2 regions of the Megasphaera intestinihominis genome follow, and region 2 is predicted to be linked to the other one. Evidence: riboswitches for the same ligand, from Rfam matches in the RefSeq annotation. Region 2 holds a riboswitch; the other holds the start of a gene.

Region 1 (4,201 bases), on a different contig from region 2:
TGGGCGATGCCTTTGGCCGATTCACCGCAGACGAGGTCATAATGGCTGGTAGCGCCGCGGATGACGGCACCGAGGCAGATGACGGCGTCGTATTTACCCGATTCTGCCATTTTCTGGGCGATCAGAGGGATTTCAAAGGCGCCCGGGACCCAGGCCGTCGTAATGTCTGCGTCATCGACGCCATGACGATGGAGAGCGTCGTAAGCGCCGCCGAGGAGCTTGCTGCAGATGAATTCGTTGAAACGTGCGACGACGATGCCGAACTTCGCACCAGAACCGATTAATTTACCTTCTTTGACTTGTACCATTGTAAAACACTCCTATTCTGAAATATTATGTTAAAATCCATTTTCCAGCAGTTTTTCCATCGTCAGGCCCGAAGACGCCGACGACGGATGACCGACGGTAAAGCTATGGACATATTTCCCGATGACATCCGTTTCCAAATTGACGATAGCGCCCGGATGTTTATCCATGAGCGTCGTATTGGCCATGGTATGAGGGATGATGGAAACGGAAAATTGGCTGCTGCCGACGGATACGACAGTCAGGCTGATGCCGTCGATGGTGATAGAGCCTTTTTCGACGATGAACGGCTCCATGTCCTTGGGGATGGAAATGGTGATGACCCGGGCAATGCCATCGGTGGCAATGCGGGCGACGTGGCCGATGCCGTCGATATGGCCGCTGACGATATGACCGCCCAGGCGGCCGCCGACCTGCATGGCCCGTTCGAGGTTGACTTGGGAACCGCTCTTGATAGTGCTGAACGACGAGCGGCGCATGGTTTCATGCATGACGTCGGCCGAAAAGGTCGAGTCCGTCATATCCGTGACGGTCAGGCAGACGCCGTTGACGGCAATGCTGTCGCCGAGCTGCGTGCCTTCTAATACTTTGTGTGCCTGAATGGTCAGGCGGATGGAATCGGGGCGGCGGTCCATATGGGCAATCGTCCCCAGTTCCTCAATGATGCCAGTGAACATAGGCGCCCTCCCTGTTGGCATTATATGCCGTAATCAATACATTATTGTCATGGAGTTCTGCCGAATCGTAGACCAGCGGCAGGCATTCATCGAGTTCATCGACGCCGCAGCCGCCGACAGACGGCAGGGCTCCGGTCCCACCGATGACCTTGTCCCCCATGAAGGCATAGATCTTATCGACCAGGCGGGCATCGAAGAAGCTGCCCTGGACGGTACTGCCGCCTTCGACGAGGATGCTGGTCAGCCCTTCGTCGTGCAGGAGCTGCAAGGCGTCGGGCAGGTAGATGGTCTTGCCGTCCTGGAGCGGTGCCAGGATGACGCGGACGCCAGCCTCTTTCAGGGCTTTCATCTTCTCTACCGGGCACAGGGACGTCGTGACGATGATGGTCTGCGTCGTCTTATCGGTGACGACGAGCGAATTCAAAGGCGTCCGCCCTTTCGTATCCAGTACGATGCGCACGGGCTGATGCGGTGCATCCTGGCCGGGCCGTTCGATGCGGCTGGTCAAGAGGGGATTGTCCGTCAGGACCGTGTTGATGCCGACTAAGATGCCGTCATAGATGGAGCGCAGATAGTGACCGTAGCTGCGGGCCCATTCGTTGGTGATCCACTGGGATTTCCCCGTCCGTGAAGCTGTGCGGCCATCGAGGCTCTGGGCCAGTTTGATGGCGATGAACGGTTTCTGGACCATCATGTTCTTGATGAAGACTTCGTTGAGCTGAGCCGCTTCCTTCGACATGAGGCCGACTTCGACGGCGATGCCGGCTTTGCGCAGGATGGCCGCGCCTTTGCCAGCCACTAAGGGGTTGGGGTCGAGCATGGCCATGACGACTTTGCCGACGCCTTTTTCGACGAGGGTCCGGGCACACGGCGGCGTTCTCCCGTAATGGGCGCAAGGTTCGAGGGTCACATAGACCGTAGCCCCCTTCGCCCGTTCGCCAGCTTCACGCAATGCCCATACTTCGGCATGAGGCGTGCCGGCCTTATGATGGTATCCCGTGCCGACGATTTCGCCATCTTTGACGATGACGCAGCCGACGGCAGGATTGGGTGTCGTATAGCCCAGGGCGGTCTTTGCCAATTCCAGGGCTTTTTTCATATACTCTGCCGGTTCCAATGTATTCCTTCCCTTCTATTCAGATTCGCAAGATAAAAAAAGGCTATGGACGTAAGATTCCCATAGCCTTTTGAGCGCAACAAAAACACAATCTGTCGTCTTTTCCCATCCAGACTGTACTGTCGGTACCGAAATTGCATCGGTTCAACCCTTGCGGGTTAGCGGACTGTCACCGCCGGTCAGGAATTGAAAGCGCCGCTTTCTCACCTTGCCTCAAAGACTATCCTTATTCATTTGAACTACATGTATGATTTTAGCACATGAAAAGAAGAAATACAAGTCCTTATCGCAAGGACGCGATGGCAGCGGCCCGGTCGTCAGCTCCGAAGACGGCACTGCCGGCGACGAGGAAGGTCGCACCGGCGTCTTTGACGGCCTGGACGGTCTTGGCATTGACGCCGCCATCGACTTCGATGACAGCCGTCGTATTGCCGGCCTGTTCCAGAAGCGCCTTGGCCTGGCGGATCTTATCGACGGCATAAGGAATGAACTTCTGGCCGCCGAAGCCGGGGTTGACGCTCATGATGAGGATCATGTCCAGCTGCCCGGCCAGGCAGGACAAAGTCGATACGGGGGTCGCCGGGTTGAGGGCGACGCCGCCTTTCATGCCGGCTTCGTGGATCTGCTGCAGGACCCGGTCGAGATGGGTGCAGGCTTCCTGATGGACCGTGACGTACTGGACACCGGCAGCAGCCAGGCCGTCGATGTAGGTTTCCGGATGTTCTACCATGAGATGGGCATCGAAGGGCAGCTTGGTGCAGCTACGCAGAGCCTTGACGACGGGGACGCCAAAGGTCAGGTTCGGCACGAAATGGCCGTCCATCAAGTCGAGATGGATACAATCTGCCCCCTTCCGTTCGACGTCCTGAATGTCTTCAGCCAGGCGGGAGAAGTCCGCCGATAATATAGATGGGCAAATGGTTACCATGACTATCGTTTCCTTTCTGCAATGGAAGTGAGTATCTTACAGTATGTGTCATACCGTTCTTTCTGGATATGGCCGTCAGCGACGGCCTGTTTGACCGTACATTCCGGTTCGGACAGATGGAGACACGACGAGAACTTGCAGCCGCCGCTGTAGGGCAGCATGTCCGGGAAGAGGCGCAGGACTTCCTTCGGGTCGAGGTGCTCGAAGTCGAGAGAGCTGAATCCCGGCGTATCGACGACATACGTATCGCTGTCGAGGCGCATGATTTCCGAATGGCGTGTCGTATGGCGGCCGCGCTTGATCTTTTCGCTGACGGCGCCGACGGACAAGTCTTCCCGGCCCAGGATCTGGGACAGCAGGCTCGACTTGCCGACGCCCGACGGGCCGGAAAAGGCCGTCATGCGGTGGGGCAGCAGATTACGCAGGGTATCGAGGCCTTCGCCGGTCTTGGCCGACACGAGATAGACGTCATAGCCGCAGCGTTCATAAAAGGCCTTGTAGGATTCGGCCGTCTCCCGGTCCAGGTCGCACTTATTGAAGCACAGCGTCGGATGGATGCCGCCGTATTCACAGGTCATGAGCATCTTATCGACGAGGAACTGGTTCGGATCCGGCGACTTGGCCGCCATGATGACCAGGAGCTGGTCGATATTGGCCACGGCCGGCCGGCGTATCTGGTTGCGCCGGGGCAGCAGGGCTTCGATGACGCCCTTGTCCTGGCCCAGCTCGGTGATTTCCAGCTCGTCGCCGACGAGGATCTTCGCTTTCAGCAATTTGCCGCGGCGTCGGCACTCGATGAGCCCTTCCCGGCCGACATCGACGTAATAATAGCCGTTATAGTTCTTGATGACGCGTCCTTTTGTCATGTTCCTCCCCTTAGATATACTGGTCCTGTACTAACGAATTGTTGATGTATACTTTGACTCTCGTCTTGCCCGTGCCGCTGACGCTCTTAGAGATGTTGTCGCCGCCGGCCTGGCTGCGGTCATAGACGACGCGCGAGCCATTGTCGTCGGATACGACGATCTGGACATGCTGGCTGGAAGCGCCAGACGGTACGCTGATATTGACCGTCCCGTAATGAGGCGTCCCGGCCGGTTCCTGGTTATTGGCACTGCCATCGGAGCCGCTGGAGCTGCTCGACGGCGAGCTCTGGCTGCTCTGGGACGACGG
Region 2 (4,201 bases):
TTATGGTCTAAGTATAGTCGATGGAGCAAAAATAAGCTGTTGTTTTTCCAACTATCATCTTTTTTTGGAGGTCTTTCCATGGAACAATATCTTTCCCTCATTGAAACGTCGCCGCTCTTCCACGGCGTCGCCGAAGCCGATGTCCTGCCGCTCTTGCAGCGCTTGAAGGTACGCAAGAAAAAATATGAGAAAGGGGAATTCCTCTTTTATTCCGGCGATGCCGTCCCCTATATCGGACTGGTCCTGGAAGGGGCGGTCCACATCATCCAGGAAGATTACTGGGGGAACCGCAATATCCTGTCCCAGATCCCGGCAGGCTTCTTTTTCGGCGAAGCCTTTGCCTGTCTGCCTGACGCGCCGGCGACGGTCGACGTCGTCGCCGCCTCGGATGCGGTCATCATGCAGGTCTATGTCGGCAACATCCTCCATGCCGGTCAGGTCCTGACGCCGGACCAGGCTCGTTTTACAGGCAATCTCCTGGCTCTGATGGCCGAAAAGAACCGCCTCCTTACGGAAAAGATACGCTACCTGACCCAGCGCTCGACGCGCCAGAAAATCATGCTCTACCTGTCCGACATGGCCCGGAAAAAAGGGAAGGCCACCTTCGTCCTGCCTTTCAACCGCCAGCAGATGGCCGACTTCCTCTCCGTCGACCGCAGCGCCTTATCGGCCGAACTGAGCAAGATGAAAAAAGAAGGCCTCATCGATTACCACAAGGACAAATTCACCTTGCGGCAGGAACATTAAGGAAATCGGCGGGCCGCCAGCTAAGCTGTCCATTCTGGCAGCTACCCTATCGGTACCTGGTGGGCCAGAAAGGCTTTCAGGACGGCTCTTACAAACCACGAGCCACGAGCCACTGCTAAAAAAGGCGCTGTCTTCATGCGACAGCGCCTTTTTTACTCGCTTTTAATGCAGATGGGGGAGGATGTGGCCCATTTTATTCTTTTTCGTTTCCAAGTAGAATTCGTCGAATTTCTGGGGTTTCATTTCGATGGGGACGCGTTCTACGATTTCGACGCCGAAGCCTTCGAGGCCGTAGACTTTTTCCGGGTTGTTCGTGAGCAGGCGGATTTCTTTAGCGCCCATGTCCTGGAGAATCTGGGCACCGATCCAGTATTCGCGAAGGTCCGGAGCGAAACCGAGTTTTTCGTTGGCTTCGACTGTATCGTAGCCCTGTTCCTGGAGGACATAGGCTTTGAGTTTATTGATGAGGCCGATGCCACGGCCTTCCTGGCGCATGTAGAGGAGAATGCCCCGGCCTTCGGCGTTGATCTGTGTCAGGGCAGCGGCCAGCTGTTCACCGCAGTCACAGCGGCGGGAGCCGAAGACGTCGCCTGTAAGGCATTCAGAATGGACGCGGCACAAGAGGTTCTTGCCGTCGCCGATTTCGCCTTTGACCAGAGCGACGTGATGTTCGCCCGTCAGGTCGTTGATGTAGCCGTAGATCTTGAAATCGCCGTATTTCGTCGGCATCTTGGCGACGGCTTCGCGGATGACGTGTTTATCGTGGCGGCGGCAGTAGTTCTGGAGATCGTGGATGGTGATGAATTTCAGGCCGTATTCGTCGGCGATTTTCCAGAGGTCCGGCGTGCGCATCATCGTGCCGTCGTCTGCCATGATTTCGCAGCACAGGCCGACCTGTTTGAGTCCGGCCAGGCGCATGAGGTCGACCGTGGCTTCCGTGTGGCCGTTGCGGGTCAGGACGCCGCCGCGTTTGGCGACGAGGGGGAAGTTGTGGCCAGGACGGCGGAAGTCTTCGGGACGGGCCGATTCTTCAGCGCATTTGCGGGCCGTCAGGGCGCGTTCGACAGCCGAGATGCCCGTCGTCGTGTCGACGTGGTCGATGGAAACAGTGAAGGCCGTTTCGTGGTTATCTGTATTTTCGCTGACCATCTGGGGCAGGCCGAGCTTATGGGCATATTCGATGCTCATGGGCATGCAGATCAGGCCCTTGCCGTGGCTGGCCATGAAGTTCATGTTTTCTGTCGTGCAGTACTGGGCGGCGCAGATGAAGTCGCCTTCGTTTTCGCGGTCCGGGTCATCGGTGACGATGATGACGTGGCCGGCCTGTAATTCTTCCAATGCTTCTTCGATAGTGTTGAATTTACGTTTTTCTGTAGTCAAAATAAAGACCTCCTTAAAGTCTGTATTGTCCATAGTTGGTGGTACTCAAAAAGCCCTGGCGATGAGGCACAGGGCTTTGACATGCAAGGAAAGGCACGCTGCAGAAACAGCACGCCACATCTTCTTCCATCCAGACTATACTGTCGGTTTTGGAATCGCACCAAATCACGAGCCAATGGCTCCTACGCCGTAGCGTTCGCGGACTATACCGCCGATCGGGAATTTCACCCTGCCCTGAAGATATACGTTTTATTCAGTTCTGTTATGTATTATACACGGTAACTTTCATTTTTGCAAGGTAACTTTCATTTTTGCAAGTTAGTCGACGTCGAAGATTTTCCCCGGGTTGAGGATGTCGTTCGGGTCGAGGGCTTTCTTGATGGCCTTCATCATTTCCAGTTCGCCGGGATCGGTGAATTCTTCCATCAAATGCTTGCGCTTGTAGCCGATGCCGTGTTCGCCGGACAGGCGGCCGCCGTGGGCATAAATGAATTTGTACAGTTCCTGCTGGTTGGCCTTGACCCGCTGGTCCCAGTCTTCATAGGTGGCATCTTCATTCTTGAGGATGTTCAAGTGAATGTTGCCGTCGCCGGCGTGGCTGGCGATACGTGTGACCAGGTTGTATTTCTTGGCCAGGCGCAGGATTTCGTCGAGGAGGGCCGCTTCCTGGTCGACAGGGACGACGACGTCTTCTTTGCAGACGATGAGGCTTTCGGCGCGGACGGCTTCGGCAAAGGCCTTGCGGGCCTGCCAGATCTTATTGTGGTCAGCGACGAGGACTGACGACGCGCCGTTTTCCGTGCAGACTTCGTCGAGGATGACGGCCTTGTCGTCCAGGTCGTCTTCGCTGGTCCCTTCGACTTCGACGATGACGTAGTTGCCGTTGTCGCTGCCCTGGAGATTTTCATTGAGGTATTTTTCGACGGACTTGATGGTGATGTTGTCCATGAATTCGACGCACGTCGGCGTGATGCCGGCCTTGATGATTTTGGTGACGACGCCCATGGCCTGGCGGCGGTCGTCGAAGATGGCCAGCAGGTCGAGGGCGTACTTCGGCTTGGGCAGGAGCTTCAGCGTCGCCTTGGTGATGATGCCCAGGGTCCCTTCGGAGCCGATGACCAGCTGGTCCAGGGAATAGCCTGTCGACTGTTTCTGCAGGCGCGCGCCGAGGTTGACGATGCGCCCTGTCGGGTTGACGACTTCCACGCTGTAGACCTGGTGGCGCGTCGTCCCGTATTTGACGGCCCGGTTGCCGCCGGCGTTGGTGGCGATGTTGCCGCCGATGAAGCACGAGTCGCCGCTGCACGGATCGCCGGCGTAGAAGAGACCTTTCTTTTCGGCCGCTTCCTGCAGGTCCGACGTGCGTACACCCGGTTCGACGACGGCATAGAGGCCGTCTTCATTGATTTCCAGTATCTTGTTCATCTTTTCCAGCGACAAGACGATGCCGCCGTATTCCGGGACGGCGCCGCAGGCCAGACCCGTGCCGGCCCCGCGGGGGACGACAGGGAAGTGGCAGGCATTGGCCAGCTTGATGATGGCGCTGACCTGCTGGGCTGTTTCGGCAAAGACGACGGCTTCGGGCATGTGATGGTAAGCCGGGTCGGTCACTTCGTCATGGGAATAAGGCTGCATGGCGTCGGCGTCGGTGACGACGTCTTTCGGGCCGACGATGGCCTTTAATTTTTCCAGGATTTCTGTCGTTATTTTTTCATAGTGCATACGTGTTCCCCCTCGGATAAGATACAAAATGTCGTGCCTCTATTATATATAACTGCCGCCCATTTTAAAAGGAATTTTACAAAAAAACTTTATCTTGCCAGCAAAGCACGGTATACTATAGGGTAAGACTTTTTCAGTCTCTTGTTCTTAGAAAGGGTGATTGGGTGGAAACCAAGCAGTATCGCCAGCCTCGGCGCCGAAAGAAGCGCCGCAAGGTCCCCCGGAAGCGCCGTACAGGGCTGCTCATCCGGCTCCGGCAGATGAGCTGGTATAATCTTATTCTCGTGGCCATCATCGTCGCCGGCTTCTATCTCATCGGCGTCCGCCTCTACAGGCTGTGGGAAATCCATGA

What was found. A riboswitch is a leader RNA that binds a small molecule or an ion and turns the genes downstream of it on or off. The one in region 2 is predicted to bind FMN.
Region 1: linked by a shared signal. The riboswitch ahead of ribD (bifunctional diaminohydroxyphosphoribosylaminopyrimidine deaminase/5-amino-6-(5-phosphoribosylamino)uracil reductase RibD) and the one ahead of WMO23_RS04625 (bifunctional 3,4-dihydroxy-2-butanone-4-phosphate synthase/GTP cyclohydrolase II) in region 2 are both predicted to bind FMN.

Annotation. Positions count from the first base shown of each region.
Region 1 covers NZ_JBBMEU010000037.1:15,640-19,840, reverse strand. Annotated here, with positions in the region: gene ribH (6,7-dimethyl-8-ribityllumazine synthase) at 1-308, opposite strand, end outside; gene WMO23_RS07265 (riboflavin synthase) at 339-983, opposite strand; gene ribD (bifunctional diaminohydroxyphosphoribosylaminopyrimidine deaminase/5-amino-6-(5-phosphoribosylamino)uracil reductase RibD) at 964-2,100, opposite strand; FMN riboswitch at 2,194-2,325, opposite strand; gene rpe (ribulose-phosphate 3-epimerase) at 2,384-3,028, opposite strand; gene rsgA (ribosome small subunit-dependent GTPase A) at 3,031-3,894, opposite strand; gene pknB (Stk1 family PASTA domain-containing Ser/Thr kinase) at 3,905-4,201, opposite strand, start outside.
Region 2 covers NZ_JBBMEU010000019.1:29,891-34,091, reverse strand. Annotated here, with positions in the region: gene WMO23_RS04630 (Crp/Fnr family transcriptional regulator) at 79-747, shown strand; gene WMO23_RS04625 (bifunctional 3,4-dihydroxy-2-butanone-4-phosphate synthase/GTP cyclohydrolase II) at 910-2,127, opposite strand; FMN riboswitch at 2,242-2,373, opposite strand; gene WMO23_RS04620 (FAD-binding oxidoreductase) at 2,446-3,849, opposite strand; gene WMO23_RS04615 (FtsB family cell division protein) at 4,014-4,201, shown strand, end outside.